2 linked regions of the Rubinisphaera margarita genome follow. The protein of the gene in region 1 interacts with the protein of each later gene in a pairwise test. Links are inferred from orthologs where the notes say so. Each region holds a gene or a part of one and is shown in the gene's direction. Other genes may lie near its edges.

The links. The genes of interacting proteins can lie anywhere in the genome.
Region 2: the proteins of tpiA (region 1) and pepT interact in binary tests that used the Escherichia coli proteins (3 or more experiments, as listed by UniProt). The link is inferred for Rubinisphaera margarita from one-to-one orthologs.

What each region holds. Positions count from the first base shown.
Region 1 is NZ_JAKFGB010000014.1:317,348-325,047, forward strand. Bases 3,087-5,843 are described here. They hold tpiA (triose-phosphate isomerase), read left to right. Parts: upstream 3,087-3,956; coding sequence 3,957-4,730; downstream 4,731-5,843. Other genes in these bases: aroF (3-deoxy-7-phosphoheptulonate synthase), read left to right, coding at 3,087-3,701; secG (preprotein translocase subunit SecG), read left to right, coding at 4,865-5,380; L1A08_RS14170 (YicC/YloC family endoribonuclease), read left to right, coding at 5,478-5,843. Also shown: L1A08_RS14140 (LamG-like jellyroll fold domain-containing protein), read left to right, coding at 1-399; L1A08_RS14145 (DNA-3-methyladenine glycosylase I), read right to left, coding at 409-1,029; L1A08_RS14150 (dihydrodipicolinate synthase family protein), read right to left, coding at 1,131-2,156; more of aroF, read left to right, coding at 2,664-3,086; more of L1A08_RS14170, read left to right, coding at 5,844-6,353; gmk (guanylate kinase), read left to right, coding at 6,513-7,112; L1A08_RS14180 (DNA-directed RNA polymerase subunit omega), read left to right, coding at 7,114-7,389; L1A08_RS14185 (flavoprotein), read left to right, coding at 7,386-7,700. UniProt on the Escherichia coli protein: Involved in the gluconeogenesis. Catalyzes stereospecifically the conversion of dihydroxyacetone phosphate (DHAP) to D-glyceraldehyde-3-phosphate (G3P).
Region 2 is NZ_JAKFGB010000009.1:685,242-691,914, reverse strand. The notes cover bases 2,125-4,930. They hold pepT (peptidase T), read left to right. Parts: upstream 2,125-2,812; coding sequence 2,813-4,048; downstream 4,049-4,930. Other genes in these bases: L1A08_RS06015 (TSUP family transporter), read right to left, coding at 4,820-4,930; L1A08_RS06020 (ABC transporter ATP-binding protein), read left to right, coding at 4,048-4,803; L1A08_RS06030 (MBL fold metallo-hydrolase), read left to right, coding at 2,125-2,768. In the rest of the region: L1A08_RS06035 (hypothetical protein), read right to left, coding at 1-1,651; more of L1A08_RS06030, read left to right, coding at 1,884-2,124; more of L1A08_RS06015, read right to left, coding at 4,931-5,647; L1A08_RS06010 (RsmD family RNA methyltransferase), read right to left, coding at 5,671-6,291; L1A08_RS06005 (metal ABC transporter solute-binding protein, Zn/Mn family), read left to right, coding at 6,494-6,673. UniProt on the Escherichia coli protein: Cleaves the N-terminal amino acid of tripeptides.

The sequences.
Region 1 (7,700 bases):
AAGATTCCAACCAGCGAATGGCATCACATCGCTACGGTGTTCGACGGCGAACGCTGGTCGATGTTCGTCGATGGCAAACTCGTCGGCCGCACCGAAGTGGAGCCAACCTGGTCACGAAAGCGGAATGATCTTCCGTTGTACGTCGGAGCCGATCCCGGTCGCGACGGCAGCCCCGGTTCATTCTTCCACGGCTGGGTCGATGAAGTCCGGATTTCAACCACCGCGAAGTACAACGGCACCTTCGAGCCGAAACGACGTCTCACTTCGGAAGACGATACGCTGCTGCTCTACAATTTCGATTACGAGCTGGGCGTGATTGCCTACGACAGTGGACCCCGCGGTCTGCACATGCCGATGCTCGGCGGAGCTCGCCTTTCCGAACCGGTTTCGGACAAATAAGCCGTACGCCTACGGACGCTGAAACTCAGCACGCAGCCGCTCGACTTCGGTCCGGCGGCTGCAGTCTTTGAGATGGTCGTTGACCATACCCATGGCCTGCATGAATGCGTAGCAGGTCGTGGGACCAACGAACGACCAGCCGCGTCGCTTGAGGTCTTTGCTGAGAGCCGTCGACTCGGGTGTTTTCCCCGCCACATCACTGAGTGTTCGCGGCGGCTTTCGCACTTCCGGCTCGTACTGCCAGAAGAATGCCGCCAGGGAACCATATTCATCGACCAGCTCGCGAGCACGCTGAGCATTGTTGATCGTCGATTCGATCTTCTTGCGATGCCGGACAATTGCGGCGTTCTGCACGAGCCGCTCGATATCATCAGGGCCAAACTTCGCGACCTTGTCGAACTCGAAGTTCTTGAACGCTTTGCGAAACCCTTCGCGTTTGCGGAGGATGGTGAGCCAGCTGAGCCCGGACTGAAAGCCTTCGAGGCAAATCTTCTCGAAGAGCGTGCGATCATCGTCAACGGGGCATCCCCATTCCCGATCGTGATACTGCATGTAGAGCGGATCGGCTCCGCACCACCAGCAGCGGACCACACCGTCTTCACCACGAATCACACTCGGAACATTGCTCATCGGCGGCTCTCGCTGAGGGTTACACTTCGATCCTCAGCAAGTGTTATCAGCCGCCGTCACAATGATCAATGATCAGCCGGTCAACGAGAAGCCCCCGTGCGTCAGTCGACCATGCCGCGACGTTTCAGCTCGGCGACGACGGTACTCACGATGCGGGTCACTTCACTGCTGTCGACATCGTTACCGGAATCGTTCAGGGAGCATCCCCCGACAGGTTCATCGGTGTAGCCATGCGTGGAGAGCATGCACTGAAGTTCGCGGCTCAGGGTCTGCAGGTCGGTTCGCTGGTTGTCCGAAAGCGGCTGGCGGCCGGTGCCCATGCTGAAGCCACGAAGTTCGACGGCTGCGCGGAAGCCTTCCGGGAATTCGGCGGAGTAGATCATCACGTCGAACAGTTTGACCAGGTCGTACTGCAGCTGACGGGCTTCTTCGATGCGATGGGAGGTCGTCAGTTCATAGAGTCGTCGCATCAGTTCCGGAACCACGCCGGAGGTCGCGTTCGTTCCGCCGTCGCAGCCGCTCAGCAGCATCGGCATCAGAGCGGCATCCCAGCCGGTGAGGAAGCTGAAGTCGGGACGGTTCGGCCGGACGGCCTGAATCATGCGAATCATATGCGGCAGATCCCCGGAGGAATCTTTGATGGCCACGATCTTTTCGCATTCCTCGCTCAGCCGCTGCACGGTCGGGACGTCGATCGGGCTGGCGAACATCGGAATGTTGTAGAGGGTGACGTCGACCGGAGTGTTGTCGCCGATTTCCTTGAAGTAGGCGTACACCGAAGCCGGGCTGAGCTTGTAGTAGAACGGAGCGACAATGGCGACGGCCCGCACGCCGAGTTCGTGGTAGTACTCGCAGGCTTTAATGGTCTCGCGGACGTTGGCTTCGGCGGCTCCCGCCAGAATCGGCACCCGGCCGGCGGTTTGCTCGGCAATAATCTTGGCAATCCGACGACGTTCTTCCGGCGTGAAGCGGGTGAACTCGCCAGTCGAGCCGTTCGGGTAGAGGCCGTGGACGCCCTTTTCGATCAGCCAGTCGATGTAGCGACGCAGTTCGGCTTCGTTGATTTCGCCCTGGCTGGTCATCGGCACGAGGTTGGGCGTGAAGATTCCTTGAAGTCGCTTCGTCATCGGGGCATCTACCTTGGTCAACGCGAGGAGAGTCGTAATTCAGTTGGTATCTGGAGTGGCCCTGACCCTGTCAGAGCTTCAGGTACCGTTCCACTGGCACACAAGAGAGGTGATGTTCAGACCTCTGAGGTGCCGGAAACAGGACGTGGGCGTCGTGTTTATGCAGCAAGAATAGCTTGCGAATCGGCCGATGTTGAGCAGGAAGCCGGCGAGAGCTGCGCGTTCTGTGAGATTTTCTGCATCGGGAGGCCCGCTGAGACGGGTCGTGCGAGCTGAGAACGGCGAATTTCGCTCTTTCAACCCCAATGCCGGCCAAATCGATTGTTCGCCTGCTGGCCTCTGGGTTAAAGTCCGCGTATGATGCGGGATATCCGGTCGCTCCCGGTACGCGCAATTTGTAGGTTTCCTGCCATGTTCGCCGGAGGACTCTGTCCGAAGCTTTCTGGCAACATCTGTCGGCTACCGCCGAGAGAATACAGTTTCACCCTTCGCAGCAGCTGACGTCCCATGATTATCGTATTGAAGCCGAATTCGACTGACGAACAGATCCAGCACATCCTCGAAAAACTCGAGGAGATGGGCTTTTCCCACGATCTCAGCAAGGGCGAAAAGCGGACGCTTATCGGCGTGATCGGCGAAGAAGATCAGCTCCGCGAAGCTCCGCTGCGAGCCATTCCGGGCGTCGAGGATGTCATGCCAGTGCTCAAACCTTACAACCTGGCCAGCCGTGAGTTCCAGGAAGACGATTCGGTCATCGACCTTGGCTACGGTGTCAAAGTCGGCGGCGGCCATCTGATGATGATCGCGGGACCCTGTGCGATCGAAGGCAAGGAAATCCTCAGCGAGATCGCTCATGCGGTTAAGTCTGCTGGTGCCAACGTGTTGCGTGGCGGTGCCTTTAAACCGCGAACCAGCCCGTACAGCTTTCAGGGCATGGGGGAAGAAGGCCTCCGCATCCTGCAGGAAGTCGGACACGAACTGCAGATGCCGGTGGTGACGGAAGTCATGGATCCGCGGCAGGTCGAACTGGTCGACAAGTACACCGACATTTTCCAGATCGGTGCCCGCAACATGCAGAACTTCAACCTGCTGAAGGAAGTCGGCTCGACCAATAAGCCGGTTCTCCTGAAGCGAGGCATGAGCGCGACGGTGGTCGACCTGCTGATGTCGGCCGAATATGTGCTCGCTCACGGCAATAAAAAGGTGATTCTCTGCGAACGCGGCATCCGCAGTTTCGATTCGTCGACGCGGAACCTGCTCGATCTGGCCGCCGTGCCGAACGTGAAGGGGCTGACCCATCTGCCGATCATTGTCGATCCTTCGCACGCAACGGGCCGTCCGGACCTGATTCCGCCAATGTCGCTGGCCTCAATCGCTGCCGGAGCCGATGGCGTTCACATCGAAGTGCACTGCAATCCGGAAATCGCCAAGAGCGACGGACCGCAGGCTCTGCTGCCCCAGCAGTACGAAGACGTGATGAACAAAATGCGGGAAATGGCACAGTTGATGGGCAAAACCATCGGCGACCCTGTCGCTGCCGTTTAGGGTTCGACCGGAGCCCGCGTGCCGTCATAGCGTAGCGGCGGCTTCCTGCCGCCGACTCGATTTCGCTGAACATCACCGCTCCGTTGGTTCAGCGACGTACGGACATCTCGAATGCGAAGTCTCGAGCTCACAACGCGTTCTGTTTCGCAGGACGCACTCGGCGGCACGATGCCGCCGCTACGGATCCAGCAGACCAACCAGAAGATACGAACTGTCACAACAACTATCACGTAGGACCAGATACGAGGATTTCTCATGCGACGTCAGATGATTGCCGGCAACTGGAAAATGAACACGAACCTGGAGTCAGGAAAGGCCCTGGCTGAAGGGCTCGCCAAACATGTTTCCGGCAAAGATCTGAATGCAGATGTGCTGGTTTGCCCGCCGTTCCCTTATCTTCAGGCTGTGAAAGCCGCTGTCGGTAACTCGGGGATTTCTGTCGGAGCTCAGAACTGCTACTTCGAAGAACCGGGCGCTTTTACCGGCGAAGTGGCTGTCGACATGCTGCTCGACATCGGCTGCGACTGGGTCATTCTGGGGCATAGCGAACGTCGTCATGTGCTCGGCGAGACTGACGAAGTGATCAACAAGAAGACCAAAGCAGCTCTGGCCAAGGGGCTGGGCGTCGTTCTCTGTGTTGGTGAACTGCTGGAAGATCGTGAAGCTGGCAAAACGAACGCTGTTCTCGACGAACAGATGAAGGGCGGACTGGCCGATGTAGCCGCTGGCGATCTGAGCAAGATCGTGATCGCTTACGAACCGGTCTGGGCAATCGGCACCGGCAAAACCGCGACTCCCGAAATGGCGGACGAAGCTCACGCGCACATTCGCGGCTGGCTGACCTCGAACTACGATCAGTCGGCAGCCGACGCCATGCGGATTCTGTACGGCGGCAGCGTGAAGCCGAACAACGCCGCGGAACTGCTCGGTCAGCCGAATGTCGACGGGGCACTGGTCGGCGGAGCGAGCCTGACGGTCGACAACTTTGGTCCGATCATCGATGCCGGACTGGCTCAGTCGGGCAAGTAGTCACTGTCTCTCCCCACGTCCACTGGTCCCGTTCACCGTTGAAATGCCGCTTCTGACTCGACAGAGCCAGTTCAGATAACTATTGTGCGGCATTCACAGGCAACCACGAACATGGTTTCAAGGAGTTTGTCCGCGTGCTCGGATATCTGATGTTATTCCTGCTGTCGTTCCTCAGCTTCCTGCTGATTGTCATCATCCTGCTTCAGCGGGGTCGTGGCGGCGGGCTGGCCGGGGCACTGGGCGGCGCCGGTGGCCAGAGTGCTTTCGGAACGAAGGCCGGCGATGTTTTCACGAAGATTACGGTCATTCTGGCTATTATCTGGGTCATTTTCGCAGGTGTGAGCATTATCGTGCTCACCTCGACGCGTCCCCAGAGCTATCGAGGCGGAGCCGACGCCAATCCCGATCTGATTTCCGGTGACGAAGATCCGGCCGCATCGGATCGACCGGCTCTCGGCGGCGATGAGCCGCTCATGATTCCTGAGGGGACCACGACTCCGGCTGGCACATCGAGTGTCCCGAGTCTGACACCTCCTGCTGGAACATCGACCACGCCGGCACTGACGCCACCTGCCGCGACTTCCTCTTCAGCAGCTCCAGCGGTCCCAGCCGGAACATCGACGCCGGCGGGAACTTCTGACGCAAACTGATTGAACGGAAGCTTCTGATCTTCCCGGGCGGCGACCGCAGCCGCCCGTTTTCCGTGTTTCTGGAACCGAGACGAGGGACAGCGACGTGATCCTGAGCATGACCGGTATTGGACGGGCGCGGCATCAGGACGACCAGATTCAGGCCACCGTCGAAGTTCGAGCCGTCAACAACAAGTTCCTTAAGCTCAATCTGCGTCTTCCGGACGCACTCAACGGCTGCGAATCGAAGATCGACCGCGTCGTCCGCGAGTACCTCGGGCGGGGAACCATCTCGATTCACGGTCAGTTGACCTGGGTGAAGCAGGTCAGCCCGTATGTCATCGACGAAGCGACGCTGAGTCAATACATCGAGCAGTCCCGGCACGCGGCCAAGGTCTTTCATCTGCAGCCGCCGGATCGACTGGCGGAATTTCTCGCCATGCCCGGTGTCATTGCCGATCAATCCGCTTCACTGGACGATGAGGGCGATGCCGAATGGGCAGTCTTTTCTGTGGCACTCTCAACGGCTCTGGAGCAGCTGCAGGAGTTCCGCAGGACTGAAGGGCAGGCGATGTCCGATGCTCTCTCGGGCTACTGCAATGAGATCGAAGTCGATGTGAAGGCGGTCCAGGGACGCTCGCCGCTGGTTGTCGAATCGTACCGCAACCGCCTGAAAGACCGGGTCAATGAGTGGCTGTCCTCTCAGGGGGTTCAGATCGAAACCAACGACATCCTCCGGGAGATCTGCATCTTTTCCGACCGGTGCGACATCACCGAGGAGATTACCCGCCTTGGCAGCCACATCGGGCAGTTCCGGGAGTTTCTCAAGGAGAAGAATCCCGCTGGACGGAAGCTCGATTTTCTCTGCCAGGAGATGTTCCGCGAAACGAACACCATCGGCTCCAAGGCCAACGACATTGAGATTTCGCACCGGGTGGTCGACATGAAGGCCACGATTGAGAAAATCCGCGAGATCGTGCAGAACATTGAGTAGGCCGCCATTGAGGGCTGATTTTGCCCCGCACCGATCCCGCCGAACTGCCCGGCTGGCGAGAAACCGCGTCGACAGCCCTGTTTGATCGCTTTTTGGTCGGAACCACTGTAGAATTTGCGGTTTGCGGAGTTTTCAGAGTTTTTTGTGAGGAATGGCCGAGTGAACGAGCCGGGTGCGACCAGGATCGGATTTCTGATTGTCGTGATCTCCGGTCCCAGCGGGAGCGGAAAAACGACGATTGTCTCACGGCTGGAACGGGAATCACCGGTCCCCCTGATCAAGTCAATTTCGGCGACGACCCGTCCGAGACGCGAGAACGAAGTCGACGGTCAGGACTATTACTTTCTCGCCCCGGATGAGTTTGAGCGACGACGGAACAGCGGCGAATTTCTTGAGTACGCCGAAGTTCACAGGACGGGATACTGGTACGGAACTCTGAAGTCGGAAGTCGATCGTGCCCGGGGAGCGGGCGGCTGGGCGTTGCTCGAGATCGACGTTGAAGGCGCACTCAACGTCATGAACGAATACAGCGATGCCCTCACGATTTTCGTGACGACTCCTTCGGAAAAAGAATTCGAACAACGCCTGCGGGACCGGGGAACGGAAGACGAACAGGTCATCCAGCGACGCCTGGAAACGGCTCGCAGTGAATTGAAATTTGCCGATCGCTACCGGCACACAGTCATCAACGACCAGTTGGACCGAGCGGTGGGCGAGATTATTGATATTATTAGCCAGGAAGCTGGGGAGTGCTGCTAGCATGCTCGAAGAACTGAAAGAAGAAGAGATCGTCAACAAAGTGGGTGGACGCTTCAAGCTGTCGACCATGATTCAGAAGCGGATGGTCGCTTTGAATCGTGGCGCTCGACCGCTCGTTGAGATCCCGACCAAGAACCTGATGCGGATCGTGATCCAGGAAATCCTCGAAGACAAGATTTACCTCGATCGTACCGGCAACGTCGCCATCAAGGGCGATGTGACCCCGTCGATCGATGGTTACTTCGAAGGCGGCCCGGGCGGTGATGATCTGGGATGAGCCACGCCGCGCGACCTGAGATTCTACTCGGTATCACCGGCGGAATTGCCGCTTACAAGACCGCCGACCTGGCCAGTCGGCTTGTGAAGCGGAACTACGCGGTTACGGTCATTATGACCGCCGCCGCTCAGAAGTTCATCGGACGGGCCACGTTTGAGGCGCTCACCAATCGCCCCGTCTACACCGATCTGTTCTCGCCGCAGGAGCATTTCCTCGGCGAGCACATTGGCCTGCCCCGGCGGGCGGATTTGCTGGTCATCGCTCCGACCTCCGCCGATTTTCTGGCGAAGATGGCTCATGGCTTCGCGGAT
Region 2 (6,673 bases), on another replicon or contig:
GCCACGCATCATCGGGGCCGTTGGTTTCCAGACGGGCCATCAGGTCGAAATAACTGAAGCCGAGGACGGCTCCGCCATCCTGCACCTGCCCGCCCCAGGGAATCGCTTCGGGATTCGACCAGACCCAGGCATAGGTATCGATATTCCGCAGCGTGGTGGCCCGCGGCGCGAAGCGCCAGTGATAGATGTCCGCTCCCGTGGATGTGTCGCCGGCGACCGTCCGCTCGCCATCGAGCCAGTCGAGAATTGTTCGCGACTGCTCCTCGCTGGCGAGACCGAAGGCAATCGCTTCGATGTTCACGAAGGTGAAGCCGTAGTCGTACTGTCGGCCCGAGATGTCCTGCCAGCCGGCGAATCGACCTGTTTCAGGGAGCCAGAACCGATCCTGAAACTCGGCTTTGATCTCGCTGGCCAGGTGAGTCAACTCGGGATGAGTCAGGCCGTTCGGCGGAGCCGGCACGTTCCACTGCGGATGACTGGCGATGGCCGTTTCGAGATCAGCCATCTTTCGCAGGGCATCGTAGAGGTACACCGTCGCCAGAGCATCATGGCCGCCAAATGGAAGCAGGTCCCAGTAATTGTTGCCGACTCCCTCGCCATGCAGCAGTTTCTTCCCTTCTTCAGTGCGGGAAATCCCCGTCCGCCCTTCGTGACCGACCCACGGCACCACGACATGCTTCTGTTCCCGGACGTCGAACTCCGTCAGCGTGAACTGCAATGCTCGGCGCATGCGGCCGATGTTCTGACGCAGGAACTCGACATCTTTCGTCCAGCGGAAATAGTCGGTGCTTCCCTGCAGAAACAACGAACCGGTGATCGGATGCCGCGTGTCGATGGCCGTGATGATCGACTTCAGATCAATCTCCGCCCCTTTCGCCCGGACGAAGCTGAGCCGCAATCGGTTGAGCGTCCCCTTAAAGCCGGGCCGTTTATAAATCGGCAAATTCCGGAAGTGCATCTTCGCTTCGTTGTCGACGGGCACAATCGGCAGCGAGCGATCGAGATGCCACGGCTGGTCTTTGAGTTTCCAGGACAACCCCGCGGCTGCCTTCTCCGGCCAGCCGTGACGGGCCCATTCGACGCGAATGAACGGAGCGAGCCGCACGTTTGCTCGAAACTGCGGCGTGGCGATTTCGGCCTGATCGGAGACGATCTTCAGCCTCAGTCCGCGGTTGTCATCGAAGCCGACGATTTCTGCTCCCGTGATCTCCCAGCCGTCGAGATTGCGAAGCGGCTGCGTCCGAAAATGGCGCACCGCCCAGACGTCTCCGGTCGTCGAGAAATGCCAGCCGATGCCGCCCGCCTGTTGCCAGGCCGGGAATGGCCAGCCTTCGCTATGCGCCATCCCACGATGCTGCTGCATTGAAACGTAGCCCGCTTTGTCGATCCGGCGATTCAGAAAGACATTGCGATACCGCTGCCGTGGCTGCGGACCGGTCCAGAGCGTCGAATGCGGCAGCCAGGCATCCCAGAGTGTGCACGGCGTGAACGCCCGATCGATATGCAGATCGAACAGTTCCTGCAGTGACTCCATCTCGGCTTCATGACCGGGGACGTGAAACCACTGTTCGGGGCCCTGCGCGGACGTTTCTGGAGCAACAGCAATGGACAGCAGAATAGCGAGCAGGCCGGACGTGAACATTCGAGGCAAACCGGTGTCTCCTTCAGAGCGCAGCAGGAAATCGGAAACCGTGCATCGTAAATGCTCGAACTCCGATCTGTAAAACCACCGATCGGCGTTTGCTTCTTCGTGGTGAGGGAAACTGCTGATGGTTGCCCGTTTCCCCTGTAGTTCGATAGAGTGAGCGGATCGACCACACAAACCGCAAATGCCGGGCTGACAGCCGGGTTTTATGAAGAATTCGCATCAAGCGTCACAGATAATGGATGACCTACCGGCAGACGACGACACGACGGAACTGGAACCAGTCGTCAATAATCTTCCCCTCCGAGCGGTCACTCACGGCGGTCTCACGGTTGAAGGCTATTCGCGGGCGGCTGTGCAGACGTACTGGCGAATCCCCGAACTGAAGATCGGTTTCGATCTCGGCGGCAGCCCGTGGTCCTTCATGGGGACGCCGACTTACTTCCTGTCGCACGCCCATCTCGATCACATGGCCGCTCTCCCGGCCTTCGTGGCCCGCCGGCGGATGATGAAGATGTCGCCGCCGACGATTTATCTGCCCGAGCCGGTCAAAGCTGACACCGAACGTCTGCTCCGCGCCTGGCAGAGGCTCGATCGGGGCCGCATGGTCTGCGATCTCGTCGGCGTGAATCCGGGCGATGAATTCGAACTCTCCCGCGAGCATGTCGTCACGGTTGTCGAAACCAAACATACGGTGCCTTCGGTCGGTTACATCATCTGGGACCGACGGCGGAAACTGAAGCCGGAGTTTCAGGGACTGCCCGGCGATCAGATTCGTGACCTGCGACTCGGCGGGGAAGAAGTCACGCACGAGGTAAGGATCCCGCTGATCGCCTACCTCGGCGACACCGCTCCTCCGGGACTCGACAGTTGCGACGACATCTATCGGGCGAAGATTCTGATTACCGAGATGACGTTCTTCCGCCCGGAACATCGCAAAGCCAAGATCCACAAATTCGGTCACACGCATCTGGACGATATCCTCGAGCGAGCCGACCGTTTTCAGAACGAGCGGATCATTCTCGCTCACTTCAGCACGCGGTATCACACGTCGCATCTTAAACGAGCCGTGCTGAAGAAGCTGCCGGAGTCGCTGAAAGAGCGCGTGATTCTGTGGTCCTGATTCGCCATTCACACTGATTCGTTTTCACGCCGTGAGGACTGCCCATGTCGACTCTGCTCGAACGTTTTCTCCGCTATGTGAAGATCGATACGCAGTCGGATGAGACCTCAAAGTCTGCACCGAGTACGGCCAAACAGCTCGATCTCTCCCGTCTGCTCGAACAGGAATGTCGCGATCTCGGACTCGAAAACGTCTCGCTGAGTGAACACGGCGTCGTCCTGGCGACACTGCCGGGGAATGTCGATGCCAACGCTCCGGCGATCGCCTGGGTGGCTCATGTCGATACCTCCCCCGAGTTTTCCGGCACGAACGTCAATCCGATCGTGCATCAGAACTACGACGGCAAAGACATCGTCCTGCCGGGTGATAAGAGCCGCGTGCTGACGGTTGCCGAGAATCCCGAGCTCTCGTCGCTGGTCGGAGAAACGATCATCACAACCGATGGCACCACGCTGCTGGGAGCCGATGACAAATCGGGCGTCGCGGTCATCATGGCCGCCGTCGAGCATCTCATCGAACACCCTGAGATCCCGCACGGTCCGATTCGGGTCTGCTTCACGGTCGATGAAGAAATCGGCCGGGGTATCGAGAATCTCGACATCGAAGGGATGGACGTCGTCTGTGCTTATACCCTCGACAGCGATGGACGCGGACGTATTGATTCCGAGACCTTCTCAGCCGATCAGGCCAATGTCACCGTTCGGGGCATCAACACGCATCCGTCGGTTGGCAAAGATGCGATGGTCAATGCGATCCGCATCCTCTCCGCGTTCATCGATCGACTGCCGCAGCGCACGCTCAGTCCGGAAACGACCGACGGACGCGAGGGCTTTATTCATCCTTATCATATTGCCGGGGGTGTCGCCGAGGCTTCCGCCCGGTTGATCCTCCGCGACTTTGAAGACGATGCTCTCCAGGTGCAGGCCGACCTGCTGCGGAGCATCGCGGCTTCGCTCGAAGCGGAATTCCCGCTGGCAGAGATTCAGATCGAGATCCGCGAGCAATACCGCAATATGCGGGAAGGGTTGAAGAAAGAACCCCGGGCGCTGCAGTTCGCCATTGAAGCGACCGCCGCGGCCGGCCTGGAACCGCATCAGGATATCATCCGTGGCGGGACCGATGGTTCGCTGATGACGGCTGCCGGTTTGCCGACGCCGAATCTTTCCTCCGGACAACATAATCCGCACAGTCCTCTGGAGTGGACCAGTGAGATTGAAATGCTCTCGGCGATGAAGGTCCTCGTCGAACTGGCCCGCCGCTGGGGTCAGGAGACCGCCTGATGTCCGTCGCGGCTGAAGCCCGACCATTGCTCGACCTGCAGAACATCGGCCTGCAGTTCTCCGGAGCAGCTGCCCCGACGCTCGATGACATCCAGCTGACAATTCACAGCGGCGAGACCATCGGCATCGTCGGGCCCTCCGGCTGTGGCAAGTCGACGCTCCTGCGAATCATTGCCGGACTGCTGCAGCCGACAGCCGGAACCCGTGCGCTGCGGGAGCCAGAACTGGCGAGAACCGGGCAGATCGGCATGGTGTTTCAGGATGCCCGCCTGCTTCCCTGGCGTTCGGTACAGAAGAACATGGAACTTCCGTTTGAGCTGGCCAGGCAGCCAGTCGATCAGGAACGAATCCGGCAACTGCTGACCACGACCGGCCTTCACCCTGACGACTACGGAAAGTTCCCTCGCATGCTCTCCGGCGGCATGAAGATGCGCGTCGCCGTGGCCCGGGCACTGGTGCTGAAACCTCAGCTCATTCTGCTGGATGAACCGTTTGCAGCCGTCGATGACCTGCTGCGGGAACAGCTCAACAACGAACTGCTCCGCTGGCAACAGCAGTTCGGCTTCGCCACCGTGCTCGTGACTCACCATCTGGGCGAAGCGACGTTCCTCGGTAACCGCGTCCTCGTCATGTCGAAACAGCCGGGACGAATCATCGAACAGATCGATCTCCTCTGGTCCACCCGGGATGAGTCCCTCCGTGAATCGCCCGAATTTGCCCGAACGATCAGCCGGGTCAAAAAGCACCTCACATAGAGTCCGCGTTTCTCATTTACGGAGTGTTGAAGAGGGTCTGGTAAAACGTGACGAAGGCAACGAGGATTCCCGCAGCGGCGATGGGGGCGGCGAAGAGTCGTTCGGAGGCGTGGCGGCGCCAGAAGGCTCCGAGGAGCCACATCATCCAGGCGAATCCCCAGAGGGCAAAGAACAGCAGCCAGTCGGCTCCGCTCTGCAGAATGTTCGGATCGTGGAACAAACCCAGCCAGATGTAAAACGGAATCTTGAACAGGTTGAGCACGAGAAAGAAGTAGGCGACCGTTGCGGTCAGGTCGTCTTTCTGCAGGCCGCGAGACTGGAAGTACCACGTGAACAGCGGGCCGGCGACGTTGGCGACGGTGGAGAGCACCCCTCCGACCAGTCCCAGCAAAATGGACGCTTTCGGGCCCAGATGCGGCGTCGGGTACAGTCGGAGGACTCTGCTCATCAGAATGTCGGTCGCGATTGCGAGGACGATCAGTCCGCAGGCGGCTTTGAGCGTGTTCTGAACGCCGAGGGTGTTCGGGAGTTGGATCAGATATCCCCAGACGGCGATGCCGCCGAACATTCCGATGGTGGTCGGTACAAGCGCACGGTGAGCGAGTCGGGTTTGAATGTGACTCCGCTGGGGCTGAACCAGCGCCCGCATCTGACCGACGATCAACAACGGGACAACGAGCGCCTGTGGTTTGTCGAGCCGAGCGAAACCGAGGGCCACCATGGGAGCGGCGAGACTGCCGACGCCCGGGGCTCCCCCAGCCGATAGCCCGACTAGACCGGCAGCAGCCATCAGACAGAACAGGAGCGGAAGATTCCCGTCTCCTGAGAAAATCAGCTCATACATACTCGGGGAACTTTCGTGGCAGCCTATTCCCCGGCGTCAGGAGCGGCGTCTGAGTCGCCGTGTTTTTCAAAGAAAAGGATCTTCATGCTGGCGACTTTCAATTCCAGTTCCGACCGCATCCAGACGGGAGGAAGAACCGGATCGAGTCGAATCGGCAGGCGGAGAATCAGCAGCGAGATCTCCGGAGCCGTTACATCATCGGCAGCCAGGCGTTCCATCGCTTTGTACAGCGGCGTGTTCTCGGCTTTGAACTGCTCGATCGCCAGCGGATAAGGCGGGTCGTAAAACACAATGTCGAAAGGGACCATGTCCGGGACCCCTTTGGGACGGTACGAGGAATTGACCCCGTCGTTCCGCCAGCAGACAGTCTGGTCTTCGACGCCCAGATGGGCCACATTCTCGCGAAGCAGACGATGGGCCTGGTGATCCTTTTCAATGAAGACACAGGTCGCCGCCCCGCGACTGAGTGCTTCCAGCCCGAGCGAGCCCGTACCGGAAAAGGCATCGAGCACGCGGGCACCCGGCAGGTCCTGCTCGAGCCGGTCGAACAGCATCTGCTTGGCCCGGTCCAGAATCGGTCGTGTCGTTTTCCCGGGATTGGCCTTGATATTACGCCCCCGGAACTTTCCCGCAATGATCCGCATTTCGCCCTTGTTCCTCACGTCTGTGGATGTGTTCTGCGGTGACTATACTCATCGGGAGCCGGATTGAACATCGACCATTGCCTCAAAGTGTAACCCTGGCTACACTTTGGAAGGCAGTCGCCACAATACGGCGTTGCCCGCCACCCGGTCCTTTCTGGTCAATTGGGTTCGTCCCGGGTGCGAGCCGAGGAAGGATTGTCGCGTGATTTCATTACCGAGCCGCCTGTTCCATCTGGGAGTTTTGATCTGTTTTCTGGCGGTTTTCACCGGGGGTTGTTCCAACGACTCTCCCGAAAATTCAAACGCGCCCCGAGTTCTCCGCTCGATTATCTGCACTACCGGCATGGTGGGCGATCTGGTTCAGGCGGTCGTCGGTCCCGAA